One region of the Streptomyces chisholmiae genome, then DNA from elsewhere that is predicted to be linked to it. Evidence: riboswitches for the same ligand, from Rfam matches in the RefSeq annotation. Region 1 holds a riboswitch; the other holds the start of a gene.

Region 1 (7,410 bases):
CGCCACCGAGGACCGGGACATTGTCAAGGAGGAGGCGGCGGTCGCCCTGGCCCAGGTCGAGCGGCTGACCGACGTGGTCCAGCGGCTGCTGACCAACTCCAGGGACCCCCGGCTGGGCTCCGCGGTCGGCTTCGACCTGGACGAGGCGGTGGCCCAGCAGATGGAGGAGTGGCGACCGGCCTACCGGGGCGGCGGGCGGGCCATCGTGCACTCGGGGAAGCAGGGCCTGCGCGCGGTCGGCACCCCGGGCGCCGTCTCCCAGGTGCTGGCGACGCTGGTGGAGAACGCGTTGATGCACGGCGCCGGCACGGTCGCCCTGCGCACCCGGGTCGCTGGCAACCAGGTGGTCGTCGAGGTCACCGACGAGGGCCCCGGGGTGCCCAAGGAACTGGGCGCCCGGGTCTTCGAACGCACCGTGAGCGCGCGGAACTCCACCGGCCTCGGGCTGGCCGTCGCCCGCGACCTGGCGGAGGCGGACGGCGGGCGGCTGGAGCTGCTGGGCCTGTCGCCGCCGGTCTTCGCGCTGTTCCTGAGCCGGGAGGCCGAGTCGGGCGGCCGGTCCTGACCGCGCGCCGCCTGGCGGCGGATCAGCGGCGGCCCTGGCCCAGCGGCAGGGCGCCCGGCCGGCGCCCCCCGGTGCGCCCGGCCTCCCGGAACGTCTCCGGCCGCGCCCCGGACGACGCCCGCCGGTCGGCTGGCGCGGCCGGGGCGGCCGCCACCCGGCGGAAGACCCAGGTGCGGTAGGACCAGAACCGGAAGAGCGAGCCGATGCCGAGGCCGACCACGTTCTTCGCCAGGTTGTCGGCCAGCGCCGAGGTGAGCCCGAGGCCGTAGTGGGAGAGCGCCAGCACGCCGTTCTCGATGATCATGCCAACGGCGGAGAAGAGCACGAAGAGCGCGATCTCCCGCCGCCGGCCGGAGCGGTCCCGGTGCCGGTAGGTCCAGTAGCTGTTGCCCAGGTAGTTGGTGCAGATGGCGGCGGAGGTGGCGAGCACCCCGGAGCGGATCGGCGCCAGCCCGGCCACCTGGGAGCACAGGTTGAAGACCAGGACGTTGACCAGGAAGCCGAACGCGCCGACCGTGCCGAACTTCGCCGCTTCCCTGGCGACCCCGCGCAGTCGGGCCCGGAGCGGATGCTCCTCGCTCATGTCCGCCATGCTAACCACGCCCTCCGACAGCGGCCCGTCGTGCGCCGTCCGCCCGGGGCTCACCCGTCGGCCGGGGCGGTCACGGTGATCTCGAAGGCGATCTCCCGGCCGCCGGCCTGCTCGCCCCGGAACTTGGCCATGCTGACCGTGGTCTCGCCCTCGGCCACCGCCTCGAAGCGCAGCAGCCGCACCCCGCCGGTGCCGTCCAGCTGCGGCTCGTCCGAGACGTAGTCGTCGCCGGCCGCGCGGATCACGCCGCTGTCCGGCGCCGGGTCCAGGATCTCCCAGACGAAGCCGGTGGTCGGGTTCTCGTACTGCTCCAGCACGAAGGTCTCGCCGACCTCGACCTCGACCGGCTGCTCCGGGTCGGTGAACCGGGGCTCGTCGGCGGCGTCCTCCGCGCAGCCGACGGCGCCGAGCAGCAGCGCCAGCGCCGCCATCGGCGCGGTCAACGCGCGGCGCGCGGTACTCCGCGCGCGCCACCCCGCGCCTCGCCGGATCGTTTCTCCGCCCCGCTCGCCGCTCGGCTCTCCGTCCTGCTCTCTGCTCCGCACGGGTTCTCCCCCCAGCCCTCGTCCACCCGCCCGGACCGGTCCGCCGGCGCCGGGGTCTCATCGGGGTGGACGTAGCGGCGGGGCGTGCCGGTTCCGGGCCACGGATCGGCCGGATCGGGCGGCCGGATACCCTGGGGCGCGTGACATTTCCCGTGGTCGGCATGGTCGGAGGCGGTCAGCTCGCCCGTATGACCCATGAGGCGGGCATCCCGCTCGGCATCAGTTTCAAGCTGCTCAGTGACACCCCGCAGGACTCGGCGGCGTTGGTGGTGAACGACGTGGTGGTCGGCGACTACCGCGATCTGGCCACCCTCCGGGCGTTCGCCAAGGGGTGCGATGTGATCACTTTTGATCACGAACATGTACCGACAGAGCATTTGCGTGCGTTGGAGGCCGATGGCATCCCGGTGCGGCCCGGCCCGGACGCGCTGGTGCACGCGCAGGACAAGGGCGTGATGCGGGCCCGGCTGACCGCGCTCGGGGTGCCCTGCCCACGCCACCGGATCGTCACCGACCCGGCCGACGTGGCGCGGTTCGCCGCCGAGGTCGGCGGGTTCCCCGTGGTGCTGAAGACGGTGCGCGGCGGCTACGACGGCAAGGGCGTCTGGCTGGTCGGGACCCCGGCGGAGGCCGAGGACGCGTTCCGCGCCGGGGTGCCGGTGCTGGGCGAGGAACGGGTCGACTTCCGGCGGGAGCTGGCGGCGAACGTGGTCCGCTCCCCGCACGGGCAGGCGGTGGCCTACCCGGTGGTGGAGTCCCGGCAGGTGGCCGGCGTCTGCGACACGGTGATCGCGCCCGCCCCCGAGCTGGCGCCCGGGCTCGCCGCCTCGGCGCAGGAGACGGCGCTGCGGATCGCCACCGAGCTGGGCGTGGTCGGCCACCTCGCGGTCGAGCTGTTCGAGACGCGGGACGGCCGGGTGCTGGTCAACGAGCTGGCGATGCGCCCGCACAACTCCGGCCACTGGACCCAGGACGGCGCCGTCACCTCGCAGTTCGCCAACCACCTGCGGGCCGTGCTGGACCTGCCGCTGGGCGACCCCAGGGCCCGGGCGCCCTGGACGGTGATGGCGAATGTCCTCGGCGGGGACTACCCGGAGATGTACCCGGCCTACCTGCACTGCATGGCCCGCGACCCCGGCCTGAAGATCCACATGTACGGCAAGGACGTCCGGCCCGGCCGCAAGGTCGGTCATGTCACCACCTACGGCGACGATCTGGCCGAGGTGACCGAGCGCGCCCGGCACGCCGCCGACTACTTGCGCGGGCTCATCGACGAGTGACCGCGCCCGCGCGCCCGCCCCGGGGCGCGGACCACCCGCGAACGACGAATGGTGAGGCATGAGCGAGCAACCGACCGTCCCCCCGGCGCCCCTGGTGGGCATCGTGATGGGTTCCGACTCCGACTGGCCGGTGATGCGGGCCGCGGCCGAGGTGCTCGACGAGTTCGGCGTGCCCTACGAGGCGGACGTCGTCTCGGCGCACCGGATGCCCACCGAGATGGTCAGTTACGGCCGGGAGGCGGCCGACCGCGGTCTCTCGGTGATCATCGCCGGCGCCGGGGGGGCCGCCCACCTGCCGGGCATGCTCGCCTCGCTGACCCCGCTGCCGGTGATCGGGGTGCCGGTGCCGCTCAAGCACCTGGACGGGATGGACTCGCTGCTCTCCATCGTGCAGATGCCGGCCGGCGTGCCGGTCGCCACCGTCTCGGTCGGCGGCGCCCGCAACGCGGGTCTGCTGGCGGCGCGGATCCTGGGCGGCACGGACCCGGCGCTGCGCGCCCGGATGCGCGACTTCCAGGACGAACTGCGCGAGCAGGCCAGGGAGAAGGGCCGCCGGCTGCGGGACTCGCTGGCCGCCGACGCGGAGACGGACCGGTGACGGGCGGCGCCGCCGGGCGGCTGGCCGAGGCCAGGGCGCTGCTGGCCGAGTACCCGCTGGTGGACGGGCACAACGACCTGCCGTGGGCGTTGCGTGAGACGGTCGGCTACGACCTGGACCGGGCCGACATCGCCGGCGACCTGACCGGCCGGCTCCACACCGACCTGCGCCGGCTGCGGTCCGGCGGGGTGGGCGCCCAGTTCTGGTCGGTCTACGTGCCGGCCGAGCTGTCCGGCGACCACGCGGTCAGCGCCTGTCTGGAACAGATCGACGTGGTGGGGCGGTTGCTGGACCGCTACCCGGCCGACCTGACCAGGGCGCTCACCGCCGACGACATGGTGGCGGCCCGGGCGCAGGGCCGGATCGCCTCCCTGATGGGCGCCGAGGGCGGCCACGCCATCAACAACTCGCTGGCCACCCTGCGCGCTTTCCACCGGCTCGGCGTGCGTTATATGACGCTGACCCACAACTCCACGACCGACTGGGCGGATTCGGCGACCGACGAGGCGCGGCACGGCGGACTGACCGCTTTCGGCGCCGAAGTGGTGCGCGAGATGAACCGCGTCGGAATGCTGGTCGACCTCTCGCACGTGTCCGCCGACGTGATGCGGGACGCGTTGCGGATCTCCACGGCTCCGGTGATTTTCTCGCATTCATCGGCGCGCGCGGTCTGCGACCATCCACGCAATATCCCGGACGACGTGCTGGCCGCGCTGCCGGCCAACGGCGGGATCGCGATGGCCACCTTCGTGCCCAAGTTCGTGCTGCCCGAGGCCATCGAGTGGACCCGGCGGGCCGACGAGAACATGCGGGCCAACGGGTTCCATCCGCTGGACACCACGGAGCCGGCGATGCGGGTGCAGCACGCCTTCGAGGCCGCGGTGCCGCGGCCGGTGGCCACCGCGGCCACCGTCGCCGACCACCTGGACCACATGCGGGAGGTGGCCGGCATCGACCACCTCGGGATCGGCGGCGACTACGACGGCACGGCCTTCCTGCCGCAGGGCCTGGAAGACGTCTCCGGCTATCCGCTGCTGGTCGCCGAGCTGCTGGAGCGGCACTGGTCGCCGGCCGACCTGGCCAAGCTGACCTGGGAGAACGCGGTGCGGGTGCTGCGTGGCGCGGAGCGGGTCGCCGTCGAGGAGAGCGCTCGGCGCGGCCCGTCGATCGCGACCATCGCCGAGCTGGACGGCGGACAGAACGGACATTCCGCGCGAAGGTGAGAAAGCGCTGGACCGCGCCCCGCCCGTGACCGAACTCACGGGCGGGGCGCGCCGCGTTCCGGCCCCCGGGGTGCCCGTCCCGGCCCCGGACCCGGCAAGTGAACCGCGTGCGTGGCGACTTGGCGCGCCATTCCGGAAACGCCGCCGTTGACGGTGCGGAAAAGGATCAGAACGCTGCGTCATCTCATGGGGTTCCGGGTATTCCCGGTCACGTCTTCGGCGTTCCGCATTTCTTGTCCGGGGTGAATTCGCGGGTTTACCGTTCCCTCCGCGTCGCATTCGCGGCCAACCGCTCCGGACGCCGAATCCTGTCACCGGAGGCGGACACATGGACATTCCGTCTGACAGGAGCGGGGGACCCAATTCCGCCGGACCGTGACACCGGTCCGGCTCGGGGTGAAGCCACGGCGGCACGAGGCGCGGTTCCGCGCCCCGTCCGGTCGTGGCCGGGCGACTCCGGCCCGAACCCGACAGCTGACCTCGCAGGCGTTGGAGAGGAGACACGCTCATGTCTGGACGCGGACGTCACCGCCGTCAGCCCATCCGGCGCCTGCCCCGGGCCGCCGCCCTGCTCACCGTCGGCGCCGCCGGCCTTGGGCTGCCCCTGGTCGCCGCCGGCACCGCCGGCGCCGCCCCGGCCAGCTACACCGTGGCCGGCGGCGACACCCTGTACCGGATCGCCGTAGACCACGAGGTCGAGGGCGGCTGGGAGCAGCTCTACGAGGCCAACCGCGAGGTCATCGGCGACGACCCGACCCGGATCACCCCGGGGCTCGAACTGTCGCTCGACGTCGAGGGCGCGGCCGCGCCGGCCGCCGCGGTCGCCGAGTCCGCCGAGGCCGCCGAGTCCGCCGACTACGTGGCGCCGGTCTCCGGCGTGAGCGGCGGCGGCTACGGCAACGCCGGCGCCCTGTGGTCCTCCGGCTACCACACCGGGGCCGACTTCCCGGTGGGCACCGGCACCCAGGTGGTCTCCATCGCCGCCGGCGAGGTGGTCACCGCCGGCAGCGGCGGCTCCTACGGCAACGAGGTCGTCGTGCGGCACGCCGACGGCCACTACAGCCAGTACGCCCACCTGTCCTCGATCGGGGTCAGCGTCGGCCAGTCGGTGGGCGCCGGCGACCAGCTGGGGCTCTCCGGGGCGACCGGCAACGTGACCGGCCCGCACCTGCACTTCGAGGTCCGCACCGGTCCCGCCTACGGCTCCGACATCGACCCGATGGCCTACCTGCGCTCGCACGGCGTCTCCATCTGAGGGACCCCACGGGCCGAGACGGGGCCCGCACCCGCCGCTTCTCCGGCGCGGGTGCGGGCCCCGGTCCCGTTCAGTCGGTGAGCCGCTGGTAGCGGCGCACCGCCAGCGGCGCGAAGACCGCGATGATCGCCAGCGGCCAGGCGACGGCCAGCAGCAGCGCGTGCTCGGCCACCCAGGAGTCGCCGCCCAGCCCCGGGTTGCCGAACAGCTCCCGGCTCGCGGCCACCGTGGCCGAGAGCGGGTTCCACTCCGCGATGGTCCCCAGCCAGCCTGGCATCAGCTCCGGCGCCACGAAGATGCAGGAGAGCGCCGTCAACGGGAAGGCCAGCGGGAAGACCACGACGCCGACCACGTCCGGGTTGGGCAGCAGCAGCGCGAGGTAGACACCGATCCAGGAGATCGCCATCCGCAGGAGCAGCAGCAGCCCCACCGCCACCAGGGCGCGCCCCAGCCCGCGGTTCCACTCCCAGCCCACCAGCAGGCCGCAGACCAGCAGCGCGACCATCTCCAGCAGGGCCCGCAGCTGGTCCGCCAGGCAGCGCCCGACCAGCAGCGCCGACCTGGCCGTCGGCATGGCCCGGAACCGGTCCACCACACCCCGCGAGATGTCGAACGCCAACGAGGTGGCGGTGGCGCCCATCCCGTGCAGCATGGTCATGGCGAACACGCCGGGGACCAGGAACTCGCGGTAGTTCCCGCCGTCCGGCGGCTGCATCCCGCTGCCGAAGACATAGCCGAAGACCAGCACGAACAGGATCGGCAGGCTGAAGTAGAGGGAGATCTCCTCCGGGCTGCGGGCCAGCTGGGCCATGTTCCGGCGGGTCATCGCCAGCCCGTCGGCGACCGCCACCCGGGGCCCCCGCCGGGCGGTGCCGCCCAGCCGTGGCCCGCCGCCCGTGGCGGTCCCGCCGGCCCTGCCGAGCCCGAGATCGACTCCGACGCCGCTCATGCCGCGCTACCTTCCTTCCGGGTCGGCTGCCGCCGGGCCGCGCGTTCGCCGGCCGGCCGGTCGGTGAGGTGCAGGAACACCTCGTCCAGGGACGGTCGCCTGGTGCCCAGGTCCGTCACCTCCAGGCCGGTGGCGCGGAGCGCGGCGGCCACCTCGGTCAGCGCGAGCACCCGGTCGTTGACCCGGGCGACCACCTGGCAGGTCTCGTAGTTCACTTCCGGTTCGATGTCGCAGACCCGACGCACCAGCGCCGCCGTGTCGGGCAGCTCGGTGACGTCCCGGGCCACCACCTCGATCCGGTCGCCGCCCAGTCGGGCCTTCAGCTCGTCGGCGGTGCCCTCGGCCACCACCCGGCCGGCGTCCATCACCGAGATGAGGTCCGCCAGTTGGTCCGCCTCCTCCA
Region 2 (7,410 bases), on a different contig from region 1:
GCGGGTGTGGGCGCGCAGCCAGTGGTGTTCCTCGGGCCGGAGCTGCCCCGGCACGGCCAGGCCGACGACGTCGATGGTGGGGTTGACGTCGAGGTGGTCGAGGAGCCTGACCAGCGAGAAGCCGGTGCTGGGGTCGGTGGCCCAGCGCGGCTCGCCGAGCAGCGCCGGGTCGCTGACCGGGTGGCTGAGGGACCGGTCCCCGAGGTGGGTCTGCGCGCCGGGCACCAGCCGCAGGCTGACCGCCTCGGCCCACGCCTCGGCGCGGGCGCCGAAGACCAGCCGCACCTCGGCGGGTCGGCGCCAGCCGGGGCCGCCGCTGGTGTGCGCGACGGCGTGCAGGTCGGTGCGCTCCCCGGTGCCCGGCGCGTGGGGCTGGTACGAGTCGAGCCGCATCACCAGGTCGTAGCCGTCGATCCGGGGGCCGAGGCCGCTGGCGGCCACCGCCTCGCCGCCGCCGACCACGCAGACGGTGCGGCCGGCGAGCCACTCCCGCAGACCGTCAACCGTCAGCGGCTCGGGCGCCAGCGCCAGCGGCGTCCGCTCCGGCGTGCCCGGCTCGGCCAGCGCGCGGTGCCGGCGGTAGGCGTCGCTCGCCTCCAGCGCGCGCCCGTCGGCGGCCAGCGCACGCCCGCGCAGCAGCCAGGCGTGCGACGAACGGCTGCCGAGCGCGACCGCCGCGTCCGCCAGCCGGCGGGCCAGGCGCACCTGGCCGGCGGCTATCGCCGCGTCGCCGGCCCGCAGCAGGGCGGTGAAGGAACGGTCCCGGCACGGTTCGACGGCGGCCCGCTCCCGGACCAACTCGCCGGCCGCGACGATCAGTCGGTGCTCGCCCGGGGCGGTCGCCGGCCCGGTCAGGCGGCTGAGGAATCCGGCGCACTCCCGGACACAGCCCGCGAAGAGATCCTCGGCGCGGGCGACGCTGCCGGGCCAGGGGCCGGTCCGGTGGGTGGCCCTGGGCCTTCTGATGGCCTTCATGGTCGCGACCTTCCCGGTCGATCCCCCCGGCCGCGTTGCCCCCGGGCACCGGGCAGGTGAACTTTGGCGAACGCCCCGGAGCGGGCGCCTGGCCGGCGAGGCGGAACGGACCGGCCCGCGCCGGGCCGGCGGGACCGGAAGGGCGGCGGGCCGCCGGGCGGCGGCGGGCGGCCGAAGCCGGCGGGTGCCACCCCGCGATGCGGGGGGCGGGGCCGCCGGCCGGCGGGTGCCGGCGCTGGCCACCCGCCGGACCCGCGCGGGTCCCGACACGAGAGCGGCGGTCCGGCGCGGGGACCGGCCAGGCCCGGAAAGCGGCGTGCGGCCGGCGCGGCTTCGTCGAAGCGGCTGGCACGGTCCCCTGCCGGGGCGGCACGCTTCGCCGCCGGCGGCGGCGCGGCCCGGCGGGCAGTCAGGGGTGCCGGCGCTGGCCACCCGCCGGACCCCGCGCGGGTCCCAGCACAAGGGTGGCGGCCCGGACCGGGGGCGGCGCGTGTCCAGGTGGGACGGGGCCCCGGGCCGCCAACCGGCGGAACCCGGCATGCTCAGGCCCGAGGCGGCCGGCCGGGCGCGGGCAGAGGACCGTGTGCCCAGCCGGCGGCCGGCGGGGGTCAGCTGACGTTGGAGGCTTCGGTGAGGCGGGTCAGTTCGGCCTGGGTGAGGGTCAGTTCGGCCATCGCCAGCAGCGGGGGCAGCTGGTCCACCGTGCGGGCGCTGGCGATGGGCGCCACCACGGTGGGCTGGGCGAGCAGCCAGGCGAGGGCGATGGTGGCCGGGACGACGCCCCGGGCGGCGGCGGTCTCGTCGAGCGCGGCCAGCACCGCGCGGCCCCGCGCGGTCTCCAGGTGGCCGGCGGCGCCGCTCGACCTGGGGCTGTCGATCTGGGCGCCGGGCCGGTACTTGCCGGTGAGGAAGCCGGCGGCGAGCGCGTAGTAGGGGACGGCGGCCAGGCCCCACTCGGCGGCCAGCGCGGCGCGTTCGCCCTCGTAGGTGTCCCGGGAGACCAGGTTGTAGTGCGGCTGGATGGCGACGTAGCGGGCCCGGCCCTCGCGGTGGGAGAACTCCAGGGAGGCGGCGAGGCGCTCCGGGCTGATGTTGGAGACGGCGATCTCCCGCACCTTGCCGGCGGTGACCAACTCGTCGAGGGCGGTGATGATCTCGCCGACGGGCACCGACTCGTCGTCGAAGTGGGTGTAGTAGAGGTCGATGTGGTCCACCCCGAGGCGGCCGAGCGAGGCGTCCGCGGCGCGCCTGATGTTCGTCGCGGACAGGCCGGGAAAGTCGGGGTGTTGGCCGACCTTGGTGGCCAGCACGATGTCGTCCCGGCGGCCCCGGCGGGCCAGCCAGCGGCCGATGACGGTCTCGGACTCGCCGCCCGCGTTGCCCGGCACCCAGGAGCTGTAGGTGTCGGCGGTGTCGAGGAAGTTCCCCCCGCCGGCGGTGTAGGCGTCCAGCACCGCGAACGACGCCGCCTCGTCGGCGGTCCAGCCGAACACGTTGCCGCCCAGGCAGAGCGGCGAGACCTGAAGGGCGCCCACGGCGCGGGTCGTTGCTGTCATGTGGGCCAGCCTAGGCGGACCGCTGCCCGGAGGGTGGAAAGGGGGGACCGACGGCCCTGGCGTCGGGGGGCGCCGCCAGAGCCGCCGGCGTTTGGTGGGGGCCGTCTCAGATGGACTGGCCCTTGTCCCGCAGCCAGGCGAGCGGGTCGATGGCGTCGCCGCCGCCGGGCCTGACCTCCAGGTGGAGGTGCGGGCCCGAGGAGTTGCCGGTCGAGCCGACCTGGCCGATCACGTCGCCGGTGGTGACCTCGGTGCCGGTGGAGACGTTCATCGAGGAGAGGTGGCAGTACCAGAGCTCGGTGCCGTCCTCCTGCTCGACGATGATCCGGTAGCCGTAGGAGCCGGCCCAGGCGGCCTCCTTGACGACGCCGGTGTGCACGTTCTTCACCGGGGTGCCGGTGGCGGCGGCGAAGTCGGTGCCGGTGTGGTTGGACTGCCACATCGAACCGCTGTCGCCGAAGCTGGAGGTGAGGCGGTAGGTGCTCAGCGGGAGGGTGTAGCTGGCGCGGAGCTCGGCGAGCCGGCGCTCCTCCTCCGCGCGCTGCCGCTCCTCCTCCTCGGCGCGCTGCCGCTCCTCCTCGGCGACCCGCTCGGCCTCGGCCAGGATGGCGGCCTCCTCGACGGCGGCGGACCGCGCGTCCTCGACGGCCGTGGTCCTGGCGTCGGTCTCGGCGCTGGTCTCCTGCTGGTCGGCCTGCTGGAGGATGCGGGCACGCAGCGCCTCGCCGGCGTCCGTGCCCGCCTCGACCTCGGTGTCGGTGAGGCCGGCGGTGGTGAACACGGCGGTGGTGGCGGCGGCTTCGGAATCGCTGGAGCCGACCAGCGCGCTCAGCACGGGGATGTTGGCGACCGTGTTGGCGGCGCCGCTCATCCCGGGGACGGAGCCGGCGCCCTCGTCGTTGGCGGTGGCCATGCCACCGGCGCCGACGGCGGCGATCACGCCGACGCCGAGCACGGCGCGGCTACGGGCGATGGTGCCGCCGCGCTGGCGGCTTACCCGGTGCCGGCCGCGGACCGGGCGCAGCGAATCCTCGCTGGGGTTCCACTCCGTGACGGGCTCGTCCTCCACGGCCTTGGGGCCGTAGTAGGTGGGGTGGCTGCCGTAGGAGGAGGCGTAGGCGCCGTATCCGTCCTGCGGGGTGCGCTCCAGCGGGTGGACGTCCAGGGAGTCCACGGGGGCGTGCCGGTTCGACGCCACAGGGGCGTTCTCCTTTCCTTCCTTCTCACCTACCGGGTTAGCTGACGGGTTCGGAGCAGGAAGGTCTCCTACGGGCGGCTGGGGGGCCGTCCGATTCACCCCAAGTGGTGGTTCCCCGGTTCCTGATGTGCGTTGGTGGCGCACACGCCGGATTCGGCGATGCGACGCGGCCCCGTCCTCTGCGACGGCGGCGACTACCGCGCTGCGTTATCGAACGTTAATAGACGGGCCCGCCGGATTCCAAGTGTTCCCAGGAAAAACCCTTAGGGGTTGCGGGGACCTTCACTGATCAACTCCCGCAAAACGGTCATAATTTCAAACCGGTGTGGCCTGTGTCGCATTCTGATAGTGCGTCAATCGTTATGCGGAGCGGGGCTTCCCTCTCACCCTCCGTGATCTTGTGGCCCGGTCGGGGGCGGCAGCCGGCCCTGGAGCGCCAACGGCAGCCGGGCGTGCAGCCGCTCGGCGGTCTCCTCGACGCTCTGCCCACGGGCCGGGTCCTCGGTCAGCAGCCGGCCGACCTCCTCCTGGATCACCTGGGAGAACTGCCGGTAGTAGGGCGTCGCCGGGCGGCTCCTGGCGTCCTGGAGGGCGCACCACAGCAGCGCGGCGTGGGCCCGCCGGTCCGGCCGCCAACGGGCCTCCTCCCCGCTCCCCGACGTGCCGGCCCAGCCGGAGCCGTCGTCGGTGGTCGGGGTGGCCACCCGCAGGGTCGGCTCGCAGTCCGCCCGGCCGAAGTCGGCCGGGAGCCGGTAGGCGGCGCTCAACGCGGGCGCGAAGCCGGCGTCCAGCAGCCTGGCCTGGTTGGCCGGGTCGCCGGTCAGGAAGCGGATCAGCTCCTCGGCCGCCGCGGCCCGCGGGCTGCTGGCCGCGACGGCCAGGCTCTGCCCGCCGAGCGCGGCGACGCCGGGCAGCCTGGTCACCCCGAACGGCACCCGGTCGGCGGCCAGCCGGTCGGCGACCCGGTTGAGCGCGAAGGGCCAGTTGCGCATCAGCGCGGTGCCCCCGTCCAGCCGGGCGAACTCCTCCAGGGCGCCGGTCTCGTCGGCGTCGAGCGCGGCGGTGCTCAGGTGCGCCCGGTCCGCGATGTCCCGCAACAGGCCCAGACCCGCCTCCAGTTGGGGCAGGGTGCCGACGTAGTCGCCGTCCGCGTCGACCAGGGCGCGGTCCGGGACGGCGGTCCACAGCGCCTCCAGCACGTTGACCACCAGCCCCTCGTAGGGCCGCAGTTGGGTGACGTAGGTGGCGGTCCGCTGGCCGCCGGCCCGGCCGGCGTAGAGCGCGGGCAGCGAGTCGCCCCACAGGTCGACCGACTCCAGCAGGTCCCGCCGGTAGTAGAGCAGCCCGACGTCGGTGTTGAACGGAACCGCGTAGAGGCGGTCCCGCCACCAGCCGGTGCGTGCCACGTCGGCCACGAACTCCGGCTCGACCAGGCGCTCGTCCAGCTCGGTGACCAGCCCGGCGGCGGCGAACTCGGGTATCCAGCTGACGTCCAGGTTGAGCACGTCGTACTCGGCCGCGCCGGACTGGAGGCCGGCCAGCACCTCGGCCCTGGCGTCCCCGTCCGTGCTGGACAGCTCCACCAGGCGGGCCTTGATGGGGCTGCGCTCGTTCCACGCGTCGATCAACGACTGCCGCACCCCGCTCTCGTCGGGGCTGGTCAGGTCGGCGGCGCTGACCACCACCAGGGGGACGTCGTCCGGCGGGGCCGGTCCCGGGGTGATCGCGGCCGGCGCCGGCCCACCGGTGCAGGCGGTGGCCAGCGCCAGCAGCGCCGCGCCGACCAGGGCCGCTTCGCGCATCAGCGGCTCACCCCTCGCCCAGGCCGCGGAGCCAGGTCGCCAGGGCGACCGGCTGTCCGCCCGGCTCGTCCAGGCAGCTGTCCGCCCGGGTCAGCTCGTCGACCGGGGAGCGGTCGCAGCCGCCGTCCAGCACCGAGACCACCAGCGTGCTGTCGACGTCCGCGGCGGCCAGCGCGGCCGACGCGTCGGTGCGGTGCCCGTCGTCGGTGATCAGCACCAGCACCTCGGTGGCCGCGCCGCGGCCCCGCCCGGCCAGCAGCCGGTCGGCCTCGGCGATCGGCACCTCCAGCGCCACCTCGCCCCGCACCGGGGCGAGTTCGGCCAGCAGTCCGTCGATCCCCGACGCGTCCGGCGGGCCGAGGTCGCGCGGCACGCCGACCGCGGCGCCGCCCGGGCCCGGCATGCTGACCACGGCGAACTCGTCCTCGGCGGTGAGCGCGCCGACCGCCTGCCGGAGCGTGTCCCGCACCACCGCCAGCCGGCCATCGGCGCCCAGCACCGAGGCGGAGACGTCCAGCACGAAGACCACCCGCCGGGGTGCCCGGTCCGCCGCCCCGGCGGCCAGGTACTCGGCCACCGCGGCCGCGTCGGCCGGCTCCGCCGGGGCGGGCAGGCCGTGCACGAAGGGGCGCCGGTTGAGCAGCTCCGGGTCGCCGACGAAGCCGTCGGCCCACGGCTCCCGCTGGCGGAAGCCCTCCGCGGTGAGCGCCGCCCGGCCGGCGTCCGAGGTCAGCCACGTCCGCAACAGCTCGACGGCGGCCCGCCGTTGGGTGACGTCCCGGTCCGCGTCCCGCCAGCTGACCGGCACGAAGGTCAGGTCGAGCGGCGGCACGTCCACCGGGTAGTAGGCGGTGTAACGCTCGCCGAGGCCGACCCGCCAGCCGCCCTCCGGGAGGCAGGGCGCCGGCGACTCGCCGACCAGCGGCAGCATCGACCGTTCGGCGAGCAGCAGGTGGGGGGTCGGCTCGTCCGGGCTGAGGCCGCACAGCAGCCGCTGGTCGTCCGGCGCCGGCTCCGGGTCCGGCGTCCAGTCCCGGCCGGCCCGCAGGCCGTGCAGCAGGGCGGCGTCCGAGGAGTGCGGCGCGGCGTGCCGCACCCCGTCGCCGGCCGCGGCCAGCAGCCGGGCCAGCGGCTCGCCGGTGCGGGCGACCCCGGCCAGCTCGCCGGCGACCGCCAACACGGCCGGCGTCCTGGCCAGTTCGGTCGCCTCCCCCAGGTCGACCCGGCTCTCCCTGGCCAGCGTCGCCGGCCGGGCCCGGTCCACCGCGGTCGCCGAGGCCGGCAGCCAGACGTCCGGCAACGGGCCGACGTCGCGCGGGAGTTCGCGGCACGGCTGGTCGGTGGCCGACGCGGGCGCCGGCGGGGCGCACGGCCGGCCGGGCGAGACCCAGTCGGCCGAGTGCCCGAAGGCGTCCACCACCGCCGCCCCCGGCGCGCCGTAGACCTGGACCTCCACCCGTCGGCAGTCGCGCGGCCCGGGGCCGACGAGGTCGGCGGCGGCCGGGTCGGGCTGGAACGCCGACAGCGCGCGGGCCAGCGGCTGTTGGTACTCGGGGGTGGTCAACACCCGCAGCTGGAGCGGCACCCGGCAACGGTCGGCGGCCGCGTCCCGCTCCCGCCACCGGTCCCAGAGCAGCCCGCCGGCGCCCAGCGGGAGCAGCAGTGCCAGCAGCACCAGCCCGGCCAGCGGCCGCCAGTGCGCCCGCTCGCGGAAGTGCCCCCAGGTGGCGCGGAACCGCTGCCGCCGGGCGGCCAGCCGGGCCAGCGGGCCGGGCTCCGGGCCCTGGGCGACATGGGAGAGCACCACGGTGGCGCCGGCGGCCGACGCGGTGAGCCGGGGCGCCCAGTCGTTGCGGTGGCTGTCCGCGTCCGCCGCCGC

Evidence for each region. Region 1 has a riboswitch for cyclic di-AMP ahead of RM844_RS29505 (M23 family metallopeptidase). Riboswitches for the same ligand answer to the same signal wherever they lie in the genome.
Region 2: another riboswitch for cyclic di-AMP. It lies ahead of RM844_RS29045 (M23 family metallopeptidase); the one in region 1 lies ahead of RM844_RS29505 (M23 family metallopeptidase).

The regions. Positions count from the first base shown of each region.
Region 1 covers NZ_JAVREO010000027.1:2,146-9,555, reverse strand. The annotation lists gene RM844_RS29535 (ATP-binding protein) at 1-565, shown strand, start outside; gene RM844_RS29530 (GtrA family protein) at 588-1,148, opposite strand; gene RM844_RS29525 (protease inhibitor I42 family protein) at 1,208-1,702, opposite strand; gene RM844_RS29520 (5-(carboxyamino)imidazole ribonucleotide synthase) at 1,843-2,982, shown strand; gene purE (5-(carboxyamino)imidazole ribonucleotide mutase) at 3,041-3,580, shown strand; gene RM844_RS29510 (dipeptidase) at 3,577-4,803, shown strand; cyclic di-AMP (ydaO/yuaA leader) riboswitch at 5,093-5,307, shown strand; gene RM844_RS29505 (M23 family metallopeptidase) at 5,312-6,058, shown strand; gene RM844_RS29500 (ABC transporter permease) at 6,129-7,007, opposite strand; gene RM844_RS29495 (ATP-binding cassette domain-containing protein) at 7,004-7,410, opposite strand, start outside.
Region 2 covers NZ_JAVREO010000025.1:76,150-83,559, reverse strand. The annotation lists gene RM844_RS29055 (hypothetical protein) at 1-975, opposite strand, end outside; gene RM844_RS29050 (aldo/keto reductase) at 1,584-2,531, opposite strand; gene RM844_RS29045 (M23 family metallopeptidase) at 2,638-3,729, opposite strand; cyclic di-AMP (ydaO/yuaA leader) riboswitch at 3,741-3,898, opposite strand; gene RM844_RS29040 (extracellular solute-binding protein) at 4,113-5,531, opposite strand; gene RM844_RS29035 (caspase, EACC1-associated type) at 5,539-7,410, opposite strand, start outside.